4 regions of the Cupriavidus sp. WKF15 genome follow, and region 1 is predicted to be linked to each of the others. Evidence: predicted binding sites of a transcription regulator. Region 1 holds the regulator's gene; each other region holds the start of a gene.
The links. The regulator FNR, encoded in region 1, switches genes on or off when oxygen is low (the NO sensors DNR and NnrR bind a similar motif). The targets are predictions, from matches to a motif close to TTGATNNNNATCAA.
Positions count from the first base shown of each region.

Region 2: the regulator FNR is predicted to act here: its motif matches at 2,569-2,582, upstream of CupriaWKF_RS01090 (Kdo hydroxylase family protein).
Region 3: the regulator FNR is predicted to act here: its motif matches at 1,525-1,538, upstream of hemN (oxygen-independent coproporphyrinogen III oxidase).
Region 4: the regulator FNR is predicted to act here: its motif matches at 1,445-1,458, upstream of CupriaWKF_RS29705 (universal stress protein).

Region 1 covers NZ_CP119572.1:1,342,972-1,346,926, reverse strand. Annotated here, with positions in the region: gene CupriaWKF_RS06405 (sulfite exporter TauE/SafE family protein) at 269-1,024, opposite strand; gene fnr (fumarate/nitrate reduction transcriptional regulator Fnr) at 1,104-1,829, shown strand; gene CupriaWKF_RS06395 (hypothetical protein) at 1,878-2,123, opposite strand; gene CupriaWKF_RS06390 (FixH family protein) at 2,120-2,335, opposite strand; gene ccoG (cytochrome c oxidase accessory protein CcoG) at 2,420-3,892, opposite strand; gene ccoP (cytochrome-c oxidase, cbb3-type subunit III) at 3,942-3,955, opposite strand, start outside.
Region 2 covers NZ_CP119572.1:233,806-237,760, reverse strand. Annotated here, with positions in the region: gene CupriaWKF_RS01095 (GMC family oxidoreductase N-terminal domain-containing protein) at 1-1,416, opposite strand, end outside; gene CupriaWKF_RS01090 (Kdo hydroxylase family protein) at 1,568-2,479, opposite strand; gene metK (methionine adenosyltransferase) at 2,671-3,834, opposite strand.
Region 3 covers NZ_CP119572.1:3,577,316-3,581,270, forward strand. Annotated here, with positions in the region: gene hemN (oxygen-independent coproporphyrinogen III oxidase) at 1-1,464, opposite strand, end outside; gene CupriaWKF_RS16715 (ABC transporter substrate-binding protein) at 1,675-2,817, shown strand; gene CupriaWKF_RS16720 (UvrD-helicase domain-containing protein) at 3,126-3,955, opposite strand, start outside.
Region 4 covers NZ_CP119573.1:2,689,298-2,693,252, reverse strand. Annotated here, with positions in the region: gene CupriaWKF_RS29720 (universal stress protein) at 1-55, shown strand, start outside; gene CupriaWKF_RS29715 (CBS domain-containing protein) at 66-536, opposite strand; gene CupriaWKF_RS29710 (DUF1488 domain-containing protein) at 591-869, opposite strand; gene CupriaWKF_RS29705 (universal stress protein) at 901-1,356, opposite strand; gene CupriaWKF_RS29700 (universal stress protein) at 1,584-2,423, shown strand; gene CupriaWKF_RS29695 (universal stress protein) at 2,462-3,292, shown strand; gene CupriaWKF_RS29690 (MBL fold metallo-hydrolase) at 3,304-3,955, shown strand, end outside.

The DNA of each region.
Region 1 (3,955 bases):
GATATCGGAAGCAGGGCCAGCAATGACTGCACCACGGCCGCAAAGCCAGCCGGACTTTTGAACAGATATTGTGAACCGGATGGACTGCGGAAAGGTTCGGTGCCGAATTGTCGGCGCTTTGCCCGAAACCCTGGGCGCGCCCCCTTTTTGGAAGGGCTGCCGGGCGCCGCTCGGAACCACGCCGCGCGATACCGCAATGGAGATGATTGTATGGCATTCCAGCCCACACCTGCAACCACCGCGCGGCGCCAGAGCGTATGGAGTGGTTTCAGAACACCAGGCAGAACCCATGCTCTGCCAGGGAATGTGGCAACAACACCGCTCGGCCGATTCCCAATGCACCGAATGCCATGACGGCCAAGCCGGCCCCGACCCTTACCCAGCTCCGTCGCGACCAGGCGCGCAAAAGCCCCGAAAAGCTCGACAGCGCCAGCAGATTAGGCAACGTACCGAGGCCAAAGGCGCCCATCACCAGCGCCCCCGAGGGCGCATTTCCGGCCAGCAAAGCAAGGGCCAGGGCCCCATAAACCATGCCGCAGGGCACCAAACCCCAAGCCAGTCCCATCCCATAGCGGCGTGCCAGGCCGCCCCGCCGAGCCTTGGCTTCCGTCGTCTTTCTGCCCAATCGAGCCATGCCGGCGGCACTGGCGCTAACCGCACGCGCCGCGAGGCGCTCCAGCCACACGATGGTAAAGGCCTCGCCGCGTATCAAGCGCCAGCCAGACAGTAGCAGCAAGGCGCTGCCGACTCCGAACAGCCAGCGCTGGACGGGCAGATAGTCCTGACGCCAGGCCGTCGCCCCCAAGGCGCCCAGCAGCGCACCAAGCAGCATGTAAGTGGAAATACGCCCGACATGCATGACAAGGAGCTCCACGAGCCAGTCCTGTGGGCGCCGCACAACGGCAACGGGTACGCCGGCGGCGCGTTGCTCGACAGCCAGCGCTACGCCACCACACATGGCAGCGCAGTGGAAGCCCCCTAGCAAGGCGAGCATGAAAACACTGAGTAGCACACCAAAAGTCAACTGCAACTCCCTACCGCATCACATCGCGCGTTAAAATGCACGTATTGCGCCCTCGCCGCTCCAATACTGCAGGTTCCAATTGCTAACATCCATCCCCGTCACCGAGATGTCGCCCCGTTGCTCCACTTGCGGCATGGGGCAATTGTGCCTGCCGGTGGGCATGAGCCAGCAGGACCTGCAGAAGATGGACACCCTGGTGCAGGAACGTGTCCGTGTCCACAAGGGCGAAACTCTTTACCGCATGGGCGATCCGCTGACTGCGGTCTATGCCATTCGCTTCGGCACCCTGAAGACGCATGTCACCACGGAAGACGGCCGCTCGCAAATCACCGGTTTCCACTTGCCAGGCGAAGTGGTTGGCCTCGACGGCCTGGGAGAGATGCAGCACGCCTCGGATGCCACCGCCCTCGAAGACACGGAGGTATGCGTCGTTCGCCTGGCCGATCTCCAGTCGCTGTCCATCGACCTGCCATCGTTGCAGCAGCAGTTCCTGCGCCTGATGGGCAAGGAAATCTCGCATGACCAGCTCATGCTCGTCACGCTTGGCTCCATGCGCGCCGAGGAGCGGCTTGCCGCGTTCCTCATCAACCTGTCCGAGCGCTTGTCCGCCCGCGGGTATTCGTCGACCGAGTTCGTCATGCGCATGAGCCGGGAAGAAATCGGCAGCTACCTGGGTCTGAAGCTCGAAACGGTCAGCCGTCTGTTCTCACGATTTGCCGAGGCCGGCTTGATCCAGATCCGTCAACGTCACGTCAAGCTAGTCGACATGGCGGGCATCAAGCAAGTCTACAGCCGCTCCTGCTGAGGCCATCTGACCGCCTCGCGTGGCAAGGCGGTCAATTCCTGCCGCTTCTTACTCCAGCTCGTCCGTTTCGCTGAGCTTTGTCGGCATGGTGTACAGCGTCAGTCCGCTGGACAATGCGCAGAATATCCAGGCCAGCAGGAAACCGATCGTATAGACCGCCTCGCGCGAGGCCTCGATCGGCTGACCGAAGAAATTCAGGTCGCCAGGGTCCACCACGGAAAACACAGTTGCCGTGGCAACCCCGGCCATCAGGAACGCCGGCCACAGTACCCACATCAGCCAGCGCAGCCTCATGGCTGCCTCGCTTGCGGTGCCTTGGCACTGCCCGAGGCACCTGCCACCTTCTCGACAACCAGGCCATGCCGGGCCACACCATCGACCACTGGCCGGTCAGGATGAGTGGAAGCCAGCCAGATAGTCACGCCGCAAGCCACCATGGCCAGCAACGGACCACTCATCAGCAGCCACGGCCACGGCTCTTTCCACCACGGATTGCTTTCTTGCATCGCCTTGCCCCCTTCGTCAACGCCTCATCGAGGCGCTCGCGGTTTGGTACGGCACAGCGCCGACGCGCCGTGCCGCCCTTAGCATCACAAATTGCGTGGCACGATGAAACTGGTAGATTGCCTGATTTGCGCACTACCTTGCCCCGCACCTTCGCTGGTCACTGTCACGCTGATCTTGTGCGTACCTTGCGCGGCATCGTCGATCGGCACGCGAATCCGGATCGGCACCAGCCTGTTCGATGTCGGCGCCAGAGCCTGCGCGTCCGGATCGTACTCGACGGTCATGTTCTTCAGTTCGTCGCTCTCGGCCTTCACGCTGATGCGCATGGGCGCCTCGGTGGTATTGATGAGTTGCAGTCGATAGACGTTTTCGATCCAGCGCCCGTCCACCTCACGCCCAAGCGCCCCGCGGTCACGGATGATGTCCACTTTCAATGGCGTGCGCAGCGCAAGCGAAGCCACGAAACCTGCAACCATCACCAGCCAGATAATCGAGTAGATGATGGTCCGCGGCCGCACCAGCCGCTTGCGCGCCGCAGCGGCCGACAGCGCCTTGCGCATGGCATTCTCGGACGTATAGCGGATCAGCCCGCGCGGGTAGTCCATCTTGTCCATGACCTGGTTGCATGCATCGATGCAGGCACCGCAACCGATGCACTCGTATTGCAACCCGTCACGGATATCGATGCCGGTCGGGCACACCTGCACGCAGATGCTGCAGTTGACGCAGTCACCTAGCCCGGCCTGGTGATGATCCACCTTGCGCGACCGGCTGCCGCGCGGCTCGCCGCGCCCGACGTCGTAGGTGACCACATAGGTGTCGGGGTCGACCATCACGCTCTGGAACCGCGCATACGGACACATGTACTTGCAGACCTGCTCGCGCATGAAGCCTGCATTCCCCCACGTGGCGAAGGCGTAAAAAAGCATCCAGAACGCCTGCCACGGACCCAGCGAGAAGCTCAGTACCTGGCCGCCAAGCTCACGGATCGGCGCAAAGTAGCCAATGAACGTGAAGCCCGTCCACAGCGCGACCAGTATCCACAGGGAGTGCTTGGTAGCCTTCAGGCGGAACTTGCGCGCGCTCCAGGGATCACCGTCCAGGCGGATCCGCGCGAAGCGGTCGCCTTCGACATGTCGCTCGATCCACATGAATATTTCGGTGTAGACCGTTTGTGGACACGCGTAGCCGCAGAAAAGCCGGCCGGCAATCGCCGTGAACAGGAACAGCGCCAGCGCGGAAATCACCAGCAGGACGGCAAGATAGATGACATCCTGTGGCCAGAGCACCAGTCCGAAGATATAGAACTTGCGCGCGCCAAGGTCGAACAGCACGGCCTGTCTGCCATTCCATTGCAGCCAGGGCGTGCCGTAGTAGATAAGCTGGGTCAGGAGTACCATCCAGACCCGCCAGTTGGAGAACGCGCCCGTCACCGAGCGCGGGTATATCTTGCGTCGAACCTCGTAGAGCGTTTCGTCGGAGGTTTCGACAGGCGACGACGCCGGCCCTTGCGGGCCGGCCGCGCGGGCCAGTGGTTCTGTCCCGGGTGCATTCATGGATGCGCTCCTTCAGCCGCGATCGCGCATCCCGGACCTGAGTCGGTGGTCATTGTCCTGAGC
Region 2 (3,955 bases), 1.1 Mb from region 1:
CACGGCCGCGTCGTCGCTGCCGTCGGCATGCAGGTGCGCGGAATACAGCTCGCGGCCGCCGAAGCAGGCAAGCTGCGGCTGGGCGAAGATGCCGCGCACGATCTTCACGCCGGCCACCATGTCGTCCAGGTCCCGTGGATCCGACAGATAGCCGGGGTCGATGCGCGGCGGGCGCCGCATATCGGGCGAGTCGAGCCGCACTTCGCCACGGCTGCGCGGGCGCAGCACGCATACATGGCACGAATAGCCATGGCCGAAGCGAAGCGTGCGCATATGGTCATCCGCCATGGCCACCACGAAATGGAGCTGCAGGTCGGGCTCGGCCAGCCCCGGGCGGCTGCGGATAAACGCGCCCGCCTCGGCAAAGTTCGAACTCATCATGCCCGCGCGCTCGCGCCGGTAGCGCAGCATCTCCGACAACAAGCGCATGGCGCCGCCCAGCGAAAGGCCGAACAACTCGGGCGCAGCCAGGCGCTTCTGCAGGATGATGTCGAGGTGGTCCTGCAGGTTGCCGCCCACGCCCGGCAAATCATGCACGACCGGTATGCCAAGCTCGCGCAGGTGCGCCGCCGGCCCGATGCCCGAAGCCATCAGCAGTTGTGGCGAGCCGAAGGTGCCGGCCGACAGGATCACGTCGCGGCGCGCGCGCAGCAGGTGCTGGCGGCCGTTGCGCACAGCCAGTACGCCTGCCGCATGCCTGCCTTCGAACACAATGCGCAGCACCTGCATGCCGGTCAGCACGTGCAGGCCGGCACGTCCGCCGTTACAGGCCTTGTCGCGTGCATTGCCGCCATGCAGGTAGGCACGCGCGGCGTTCCAGCGCTCGCCTTCGTGCTGCGTGACCTGGTACCAGCCGACACCTTCCTGCTCCTCGCCGTTGAAGTCGTCGTTGCGCGCATAGCCGGCCTGCTGCGCGGCGTCGATGAAATGCTGGCCAAATGGGTTGGGCGTGCGCAGGTCCGCCACATGGAGCGGGCCCGTGCCGCCATGCAACGGATCGTCGTCGCTGCCGGCCACGCGAGCATTGCACTCGGCACGGCGGAAGTACGGCAGCACATCATCCCAGGACCAGCCGTCGCAGCCCGCGGTGGCCCACGCGTCGTAGTCCGCCGGCCGGCCGCGCGTGTAGATCATGGCATTGATCGACGAGCTGCCGCCGAGCCCGCGCCCCCTCGGCTGGAAGCCGCGCCTGCCATTCAGGCCAGGCTGCGGCACGGTCTCGTAGGCGTAGTTGCGCGCGCCGACATGCGGCAGCATCAGCGCGGCACCCGCGGGTGTGCGCACCAGCACATGGTGGTCGTGATGGCCTGCCTCGATCAGCGCGATACTGTCGCTGCCGCTATCGGCCAGGCGCCCGGCCAGCGCACATCCGGCCGAACCCGCGCCGACAACGACATAGTCATACGTGGTTTCCATCTGTCTCCCCGCGACTCCGGAGACCGCGGCGGGGCGTGCGCCCTCTGCCCGCTCCCGGAGGATGGCAAGCCTGAAGACCAGTGTAGGCGCTGGCCCGGCGGGAAGTGAAGCCCGGCGGCCGCCGATGCGGCTGCGCGGAACGTCCGGACGGTCAGGAGACCAGCATCGGCCGGCCCAGCATGCGTGACAGCACTGCTTCCGGCGAATGGGTATGGTCGGAGATGGCCTTCGGGTCCAGGTAGATGGTCTGCTCCATCATCGAGCGGCCACGCATGGCCGCGTGCAACAGCTGGTCACTGAAGACAATCCACGTCGATCCCGGCGGAAACTGGAATTCCTGCTGCGGCACGTTGGCCTGATAGTCCAGGTCGGCCTTGGCAAGGTCGTGCAGCTGCAGCATGCGGTGGTCGTATTCCGAGCGCTTGCGCTTGGTGATGTGGAGCTGCTTCATCAGCCACGCCTGTCCCGGCCACATGCCATGGGTCTTCGGCACGAAACGCTGCGCAAAATCGGCGAACGGCTCGCCAACGCGCCAGACGCGCGGCGCGGCAGGGTCGATGTTGTGGAACACGCGCAACAGGCGCTGGCCCAGCAGCGGGTTCGACGGGAAGGAATCGACATGCAGGCGGGTGTCGTCCTTGCGCCAGCTCACCGGGCGGCCGGCAATCTCGCTCGGGCGCAGCGACGTGCCGGCGCGCGTCATGTACGGGCCGTATTCCGGGAACAGCGACAGCACCAGCTTTTCGCTGAATTCGGCATAGCGGCGGATCAGCCGGTACAGGTCGGCAAGATCCTGCGCAGTGCCCTGCGCGCCGCGCACGGCGGTGTCAGTGGCGCGCAGGTTGATGTTCTTGGACTTGCCATCCGAATAACGGTTGTCGAGGAAACGCTCCTCGCCCGGCTCGAAGCGGAAATGCAGGTCGGGGAAATAGAGCACCGCGCCTTGTTCGAGCTGGCGGCGCAGGTCCGCCCGCGTCGCGGCATCCACCGTGGGCGACCAGTCGGTGTATGGCTGCGGGCGGATCAGGTCGAGCTGGGCTGACGAAGTGGAAGCGGATGGCATGGGCGTTCTCGGTTTGCCGAATGCACGCATTTTACGCGCTGCTGGGGTGACGGCCGCCGCACAGGATAGGATGGCCCCGGGATTTGTTCTTGATGGATATCAAGGCACGCGCATCGCGGAGCGGAAGTAACACCCGCAAAAAACCCCGCGGGCCAGCGGCCGGCGGGGCTTCGTGCCGGAGCGGCAGCGACTTACAGGCCGGCGGCTGCGCGCAGGGCGGCGGCCTTGTCGGTCGCTTCCCACGAGAATTCCGGCTCTTCGCGGCCGAAGTGGCCGTAAGCCGCGGTCTTCTCGTAGATCGGGCGCAGCAAGTCCAGCATCTGCACAATGCCCTTCGGACGCAGGTCGAAGTGCTCCTGCACCAGCTCGGCGATCTTCGCGTCAGGAATCTTGCCGGTGCCTTCCGTGTAGACGGTCACGTTGATCGGGCGCGCCACGCCGATGGCGTAGCTCACCTGCACCTGGCACTGGCGCGCCAGGCCGGCGGCGACCACGTTCTTGGCCACGTAGCGGGCGGCGTAGGCGGCCGAGCGGTCGACCTTCGACGGATCCTTGCCCGAGAATGCGCCACCGCCGTGCGGCGAGGCGCCGCCGTAGGTATCGACGATGATCTTCCGGCCGGTCAGGCCGCAATCGCCCTGCGGGCCGCCGATCACGAAGCGGCCGGTCGGGTTGACCAGGTACTTGGTGTCCTTGAGCATCTCCGGCGGCAGCACCGGCTTGATGATTTCCTCGATCACGGCTTCGCGGATCTGGGCCTGGGTGATGTCGGGGGCATGCTGAGTCGACAGGACCACGGTGTCCACGCTGTGCGGACGGCCGTCGACATAGCGCACCGTGACCTGCGATTTGGCGTCCGGACGCAGCCAGGGCAGGCGGCCGTCGCGGCGCAGTTGCGACTGGCGCTCGACCAGGCGGTGCGAGTAATAGATCGGGAACGGCATCAGTTCCGGAGTCTCGTCGCAGGCGTAGCCGAACATGAGGCCCTGGTCGCCGGCACCCTGGTTCAGGTAATCGTCGGAGGCACGGTCCACGCCCTGGGCAATGTCGGGCGATTGCTTGTCATACGCGACCAGCACCGCGCAGCCCTTGTAGTCGATGCCGTAGTCGGTGTTGTCGTAACCGATGCGCTTGATGGTGTCGCGCGCGACCTGGATATAGTCGACGTTGGCCGTGGTGGTGATTTCCCCGGCCAGCACGACCAGCCCGGTGTTGCAGAGCGTCTCGGCAGCCACGCGCGCGTACTTGTCCTGCGCCAGGATGGCGTCGAGGACCGCGTCGGAAATCTGGTCTGCGACCTTGTCGGGATGGCCTTCGGATACAGATTCCGAAGTGAAAAGGAAGTCGTTTGCCACGAACTTGTTCTCCAGGTTGGCTATTGCGTGCCAGCCTGTCGGGTCATGGCGGCGACGCTTTAGCGGTATTTTGAGGCCGCTCGGTTAGAGCGGTATCGCCCCGCAAGTTGTCAGTTAACTC
Region 3 (3,955 bases), 1.5 Mb from region 1:
CACGCGCGAGTACCGCGGCACGAACCGCACCGGCTCGGCACCGTCGTTGGCGGCTGGCTGCGCGGCAGGCGGCCGCGCGGCATCTTCGCGCAGGTACCGGTCGAACACCATGGCCACGCGGCGCACGAGCAGGCGGCCCAGCATGGTCACCTCGATGCGGCCCGGCTCGCGGCGGACCAGGCCATCGACACCGAGCCGGTCGAGATCGCCGAGTTCCGCGGCGAACACGTCCGCGAAATCGATGCCATGGCGTGCCTCGATCTGCGCGATGTCGAGCACGCCGTTGCACATCAGCGCGCCGATGATCTCGCGGCGCAGATGATCGTCGCGCTCCATCGCGAAGCCACGTATGACCGGCAGCCGGCCGTCGTCGAGCGCAGCGTAATAGTCGTCCAGCGTGCGCGCGTTCTGCACGTATCGTCCCGCCACGGCTCCGATCGCGGAAATGCCGAAGCCGAGCTGGTCATAGCCGGCATGCGTGGAGTAGCCCTGGAAATTGCGCTGCAACCGGCCCTCGCGCTGGGCCACGGCGAGGTCGTCGTCGGGCAGCGCGAAGTGGTCCATGCCGATATAGACGTAGCCGGCGGCGGTCAGGCGCTCGATCGTGGAGACCAGAATGTCGAGCTTCTCGCCCGCGCTCGGCAAGGCGTTTTCATCGATGCGCCGCTGCGGCTTGAAGACGTGCGGCAGGTGCGCGTAGCTGTAGACCGAGAGCCGGTCCGGCCGCAACGTCAGTACCCGCTCCACCGTCGCGTTGAAGCGCGCCGTGGTCTGGTGCGGCAGCCCGTAGATCAGGTCCAGGCTGACCGAGCGGAACCCCAGTTCGCGCGAAGCATCGACCACCGCCCGGGTTTCCTCGAACGGCTGCACGCGATGGATGGCCTGCTGGACTTCGGGATCGAAATCCTGCACGCCGAGGCTGACACGGTTGAAGCCGAGTTCGGCGAGCAACGCCATGCGTTCGTGGTCGACGCGGCGCGGATCGATCTCGATCGAGTGCTCGCCGTCGGCCGGCAGGTCGAAGTGCTCGTGCAGCGAAGCCATCAAGCGGCGCATCTCGGCCGGGTTCAGGAAAGTCGGTGTGCCACCACCCCAGTGCGATTGCAACACCTGCCTGCGCCCGCCAAGGTGTGCCGCAGCAAGGGCCATTTCGCGCCCTAGGTAGCTCACGTATTTGGCGCTGCGCCCATGGTCACGCGTGATGACCTTGTTGCAGCCGCAGTAGTAGCAGATGTTCTCGCAGAACGGGATGTGCAGGTACAGCGACAACGGCGCCGGCGCCGCCGCGCCGCAGTCCGCCAGCGCAGCATGATAGGCGGCTTCGTCGAAGCCGCCATGGAAGCGGTCTGCCGTGGGGTAGGACGTATAACGCGGACCGTTGCCGTCGATTCGGCCTGCCAGCGCGCGGAAGTCGGACAAGGCGCGGCGGTCGAGCGCCGCGGATGGCGTGGATGACGTGTTCATGGGGGCGGACTTATGGGGGAGTTTGACGGTCCATGCTAGTTCCGCGACGCGTGCAGGGACTTGACCCGCGTCAAGCACCACCGCCGCAATGCTTGCGCACACCCCTCGTGAGCGGGGGGGCTGCGTCACATTTCTGTCACGGATGCCGGATACGCTGCGCCCCGCATCTCCGGCAGCCACCGCCCGGATCGCTCAGCCAACCGTGTTCCCATGCCTTCAATCCTGCCCTGTTTGCCGTACCCATCGCTGCGCGGCGAAGCGCTGCCAGACTCCCCGCGACGCCGCCAGCTGATGCTGGCGCTTGGCGGACTGGCCGCCACGCCGCCGGTCCTGGCCCAGTCACCGGCCCGGCGCACTGCCGTGGTCGGGCACCTGCTCGACCGCAGCGGCGCGCAGGCCGATCTGGCGCGCGACTATCTGGCGGGCGCCAAGGTCATGTTCGACGCGGCCAACGCCACGGGAGGGCCCGTGCGGATCGCGCATGTCGTGCGCGACGCCGATGCCGATCCGCGCGCGGCGCTCGCGCAGGCACTGTCGCTCGTGGATAGCGAGCATGCCGAATTGCTGTTCGGTCCGGGCGACCGGTTGCTGCCCGCGCTGGCGGCCTCGCCCGAACTGCACCGGCGCGGCGTGCAGATCGTGGCGCCGCTCTCGGGCCTTGCCCTGAGCGCGGACAACGTCTGGTTCACGCGGGCCGACTACCAGGCCGAGCTCGACGCCGCGGTGAAGCAGTTGCGCGACTATGGGCTGACCCGCGTGGCCCTGGCGGTCTCGGCGGAGTTCGCCGCCACCGCGTCCGGCAATGGTGCATCGTGGCTGACCCGGCTGGAATCCACGACGGGCACGCGCGCGGTGCCGCTGGGCGGCAGCCCGGACGCCGCAGCGCGCACCATCGCGGCGCAACGGCCGGGTGCCGTGATCGTGGCGGGCGATACGCTCGCCTATGCGAGCCTGGGCCGCGCGCTGGCCGCGCAAGGCTGGTACGGATTCCTGGTCGGGTTGTCCGCGGTCAGCCCTGCGGTCGCGCGCGAAGTGCTCGGCGCAGGCTACCCGGGCGGCATGGTGCTGACGCAGGTCGCCCCCGGCCCGCAGGCCGCCACGCTGCGCGTGGTCAAGGAGCATGTGGCCCGCATGAAGCAATACCTCGATGAACCGCCCTCGCCTGCGACCATCGCCGGATACATCGGCGCGGCGTGGCTGGTGCGCGCCCTGGGCGGGTGGCACGGCAACGGCACGGTGGAACTGCGGCGCGCGCTGCAGGCACGCATCGACGTGGGCGATTTCACGCTCGACTTCACGCAGGGCCAGCGCGGCTCGCGCTACGTGCAGCTGGCCGCTTCAGGCGCGCGGTAGTTCCCTGTGGCGCCTTTGTATCAGGCCCGATACACGGGCGTGCGCTCCTGAGATCAAGGCGATAAGCGGAGTGCGGGGAATGGGTGATGGTGGGGTTGTCGTGCTTGGCAGGCGCCGCTGTTTCGCCGGCGTAGCCGGCGAAACACACGACACCCCCAACCCTTCCCTATTCCCGCGTCACCGCCCGACGCCCGACGCCCGCACAGGACAGCTCCGCGCCAACGCCGGAAAATATTAGGCCCGCGCCGGCACGTGGGCCATGTCCCGTTCATATCGCTTGGTATCGGCAATATTGCCTCCCGCAAATCTCACCCCTGCGCCGCCTTGCCACCATTGCCGAGCAAAGCCTTCAGCGCGCCAAGCCGGTCCTTGGGACTCATTGCCGGTGTCTCATCCTTCGGCGCGGGCGCCTCTTCCAGCTTCATCTCGCCGATGAAGCGCGAAGGCTCGCAGGAATATGTCTCCCGCGCGCGCTTGCGCTTCTTGCACCAGCTGATATGCAGGCTGCGCTGGGCACGCGTGATACCCACGTACATCAGGCGCCGCTCTTCCTCGATCTTCTCGTCACCCATGTCCTCGTCCTCGCGGCAATGGGGCAGGATGCCCTCTTCCACGCCAACCAGGAACACATGCGGATATTCGAGGCCCTTGGACGCGTGCAGCGTCGACAGCCGCACCGCGTCGGGGTCTTCCTCGCGCCCTTCCAGCATGCTCATCAGCGCCACGGTCTGGGTCAGTTCGAGCAGGTTCTTGCCTTCGTCGCCGAAGCCGTCGGTATTGTCGAAACCGGTGGCTTCGCCCTCGCCCTCCGGTTCGGGCCGCGTGCCCTTGCGCTTGAGCCAGTCAAGGAACTCGAGCGTGTTGGTCCAGCGCGACTGGGCCTGGCGCTCGTCGAAGGCGTCATACAGGTAGGCTTCGTAGTGGATGCCTTCCATCATGTCGTCCAGCACCACGCTGGCCGGGTCCTTGGTCGCGCGATCGGCCAGGCGCACCATCGATTCGCAGAACACGCGCAGCGGCTCGAGCTGGCGCGGCTGCAGTTTCGCTTCGATGCCACCCATCATGGCAGCCTCGAACAATGACACCTTGGCCTGGCCCGCGAACGTGCCCAGCACTTCCAGCGTGGTGTTGCCGATGC
Region 4 (3,955 bases), on a different replicon from region 1:
GGTGACGCGGACCTTGCTGGCATCGATGACGGTCCCGGTGCTGTTCTCGCACTGAAAACAGCATCCTAGAAAAGGTAGAGGCGCGGCTGCTCGGTATGGCGCGCGTCGCCAGTCCGCGCGCGCTGGAAGATGCCTGCCACCAGGGCCATATCCGAAACCAGCGCGCAGATGACTTCATCGATGGACAGTACCCCCAATAGCGCGCGGTCTTCGCCTACCACCGCGAGATTCCGGACGCCGTGGGCGAGCATGGTGCGCAGCGCTTCGCCTACATGGGCGTCCCGTTCGATCGAAAGAACACCTTGCGTCATGACCGAGGCCACGGTCTTGTCGCTGAAGCCGTCAGCGTCGGCGAGGCCATGGACAACGATGTCCCGATCCGTCACCAGTCCCCTGACGTACAGCCGGCCCGGCATGCCATCCGTGACGAGCAGTGCGCTGGCACAGTGGTCGCGCATGAGCCTTGCAGCCTCATGAAGGCCGCCGGTCATGGCAATGTGAGTCACGCCGCGTGAACAGATCTCGTCGACTTTCATCTTTCGTTCCCTCCCACGCGCTTCGCCCCTTGTGCGCCTGCGGCATGACGTCGTCTACGCGGCAAACCGGAAGTGCCCGCTATGCAGGACGATGTGACAGGCGCCGGTCATCTCGAACACGCCGCGAGCAACTCCCTCGATCGTCTTGCGATGGTTCAGGAAGGCGGGGATGAGGTCTTCACGGAGATAGGAGCGGGCGCCGAAGTGGTCTTCCAGCGCCTCCGCTGTTATCTCATATGACGCATGACACCCATCTATCTGCGCCGCGCATTGCAGGCTTGGACCTCCGGGGCAATAAGCCGGCTCGGTGTTGAGAAAGACGATCTGACTCATGACAGCACCCTTCGTTCAGGTCATTGACCCGTCAGCGTTCCACTTCGCTTCGGGTCAGAAGGACTGGCAAGCATGTCCTGCGGATAACGCCTTCGGACACGCTTCCCATCACCGTGCGCCGAAAGCCACGCCGCCCATGCGTCCCGAGCACGATCAGGTCGGCCTTCCACTTGTCGGCTTCCGCGGCAATGGTGTCGGCGACCAGTCCGAGAGTGTTCGTGCGCTCGATCAGGTGTGTCACGCCAGGTATCCCGGCGGCCCGGAAGCGGTCCACTGTCCTGGTCAGGGTCGCCTGGCCGTAGGTCATGACCTTCTCCAGTAGGTCTGTCGGATCGCTGTATTTCAAGTCGAGGAAGAGATCGTTGTCATCCACCACGAACAGCGCCTTGACTTCCGCGCCGGTCGCCTTGGCAAGAATGATGGCCTGGTCGACCGCGAGCGAGGCTGACTGGCTGCCATCGACAGCCACGAGGATTCGCTGATACATGCTGAGACCTCTCGAGACAGGGAGCCAGGCTGACAGCGGAGGCACCGGTCGGCATGAATCAAGGCTAGGCTGCGCGGGGAAGACCGGCTTGATGTGTGTCAAACGGGCGCTTGCGTCTGGCAACCGGTGGGCCTTCGCCATGAAGCTTGATGTGTGACAAGTCCAGGCTGGCGCTGGCGTCTAGATTGCAAGGGCGGCTCTGCCATGCCGCTACAAGGAGCTTCTCCATGGACTACGCGACGATCATGGTTCACCTCGACGCCAGCCGCCACATGCACCAGCGTCTGCACCTCGCCGTCCAACTGGCGGTGGAGTATCAGGCAACGCTGATTGGCTTGCTGGCCTTGGGAGAGCCGGAGCCAAGGTCAACCCGTTACCTGATGGACGGTGACCGTTACCTGGCTTCCTACAAGGAGTGGCAACGTCATGCCGGTGAAATGGCTCGCCAGGCATTCCTGGGCGCAACGGACGGGCTTGTCATCCCGACCGAGTGGCGTACGACCGAGTGGGCAACGGCGGCTACCGTACAGGGAGATGCCCACGCGGCGGACCTGATCGTTCTGGGCCAGCGTGATCCGGCGGACAACGAGGCGTTCGACGACCCTCATTTCGTCGAGTCCGTGGTGTTGCAGTGCGGACGGCCGGCCCTGGTCGTGCCCTATGCGGGCGCGTTTCCCAAGGTTGGCAAGACCATCCTGGTTGCCTGGAACGGCAGCCGGGAAGCTGCCCGGGCCATTCACGACGCCTTGCCCTTCCTGCGGCGCGCGGAGTCGGTGGACGTGGTCTCGTGGGGCAAGCCGGACGTCTCATCCGACCTTTGGCTTTCTCCCGCGCGATATGCGGTCGAGTGGCTGAGCCGGCATCGCGTGCAGGCGCAACTCCATGACATCGAGACAGACGTCGGCAACGATACGGGAGAGATGTTGCTGTCCCGGGCTGCGGACCTGGGCTCGGACCTGATCGTCATGGGTGCCTACGGGCATGGACGGGTGCGCGAACTGGTCCTTGGCGGCGTGACGCGTACGATCCTGGCGTCGATGACCGTACCGGTGCTTCTGTCGCATTGACGGAGAACACCAATCCAGTCATCTGAAAAGGACAGGCCATGGAATACAGGACTGTGCTGGTCGCGCTCGGTAGCGATGCGGGCTGTCAGGCGCGCATCCGGATGGCCGCCGAACTCGCGGCGCGTTTTGGCGGACATCTGGTTGGCGTCAGCGCAACCGGCGTCAGTCTGGGCCCGCTTTTCCGCGCTGGTGAGGAGGCCGCAAGCCACGCCGAGCGGGCGCGCCGCAGACGCCTTGCGCACACCGCCGCGTCCGGCGAACTGCTTAGTGAAACAGTCGCCCGGTCGGCGCACGGCACGCCGTTCACGCACCATGTCGTGGAGGATGAACCCGGCTGGGTACTCGCGCAGGAAGGACGCGTTGCCGACATCATCGTTCTGGCAGGCATGCTGCCCCCCGGGGACAGCGAGATGCAGCGGATCGCGGAGCAGGTGCTGCTGAATGCCGGCCGCCCGGTGCTTCTCGTGCCGCCACAACCCGCGCGGCTGCACGGCGGACATGTGGTAATCGCCTGGGATGGCGGCCGTGAAGCGGCACGCGCGGTCGCCGACGCCATGCCGCTGCTGCTGTGTGCCGGCAAGGTGACGATTCTCGCCGTCTGGGATGAGAAGGGAAGCCCGGACGCGAACAGCGAGCCAGTTGCCGGCCTGAGGCACTATCTGAGGCGGCATGGCGTCATTGCCGGGGTCCATACCGAACAAACCGCGGAGCCGGTCGGGACCGTGATCCTCGAAGCATTGCAGACGCTGGACGCCGGGATGCTGGTGGCCGGTGGCTACGGTCACTGGCGTGTCCGCGAGCTGATCATGGGCGGGACGACCCGTAGCCTGATGCGCGCTTGTCCTGTGCCGCTGCTGCTTTCCCATTGAAAGGGGGCGTAGTGGAGCTCCTATTCCTCGGTGCCACGGACTCCGTCACAGGTTCGAAATATGTACTCGACACTGGACGCAGCCGCGTCATGGTGGATTGCGGGCTGTTCCAGGGCTTCAAGTCGCTTCGATTGCGCAACTGGGAGCCACTCCCCGTGGACCTCGCCAACCTGGATGCCGTGATCCTGACGCATGCGCATATCGACCACAGCGGCTATGTGCCGCTGCTCGTGCGCAACGGCTTTCGCGGCACGGTGTTCTGCTCCATGGGAACCGCGCAACTATGCGGCATCCTGCTGCCCGACAGCGCGGCGCTTGCCGAGGAGGACGCAGCCTATGCCAATCGCAAGGGATTCTCGCGCCATCGGCCGGCCCTGCCGCTCTACACCAGCGCAGATGCCGCGCGTGCGCTGCGCCGGCTTGAGCCCAAGCCATTTGGTGCGCGGTTTGCGGTCACGCCGGATATTGAAGCGGAGTTCCACCACGCCGGGCACATCATTGGCGCCGCCGCGGTGACACTGCACGTGGCCGGGCAGCGCATCGTTTTCTCGGGCGACCTGGGCAGGCAGCAAGACATCGTGATGCGGCCTCCGGAATTCGTCCGCCAGGCGGACTGCCTGCTGGTCGAGTCGACCTACGGCAACCGCGTCCATCCGGACGAGA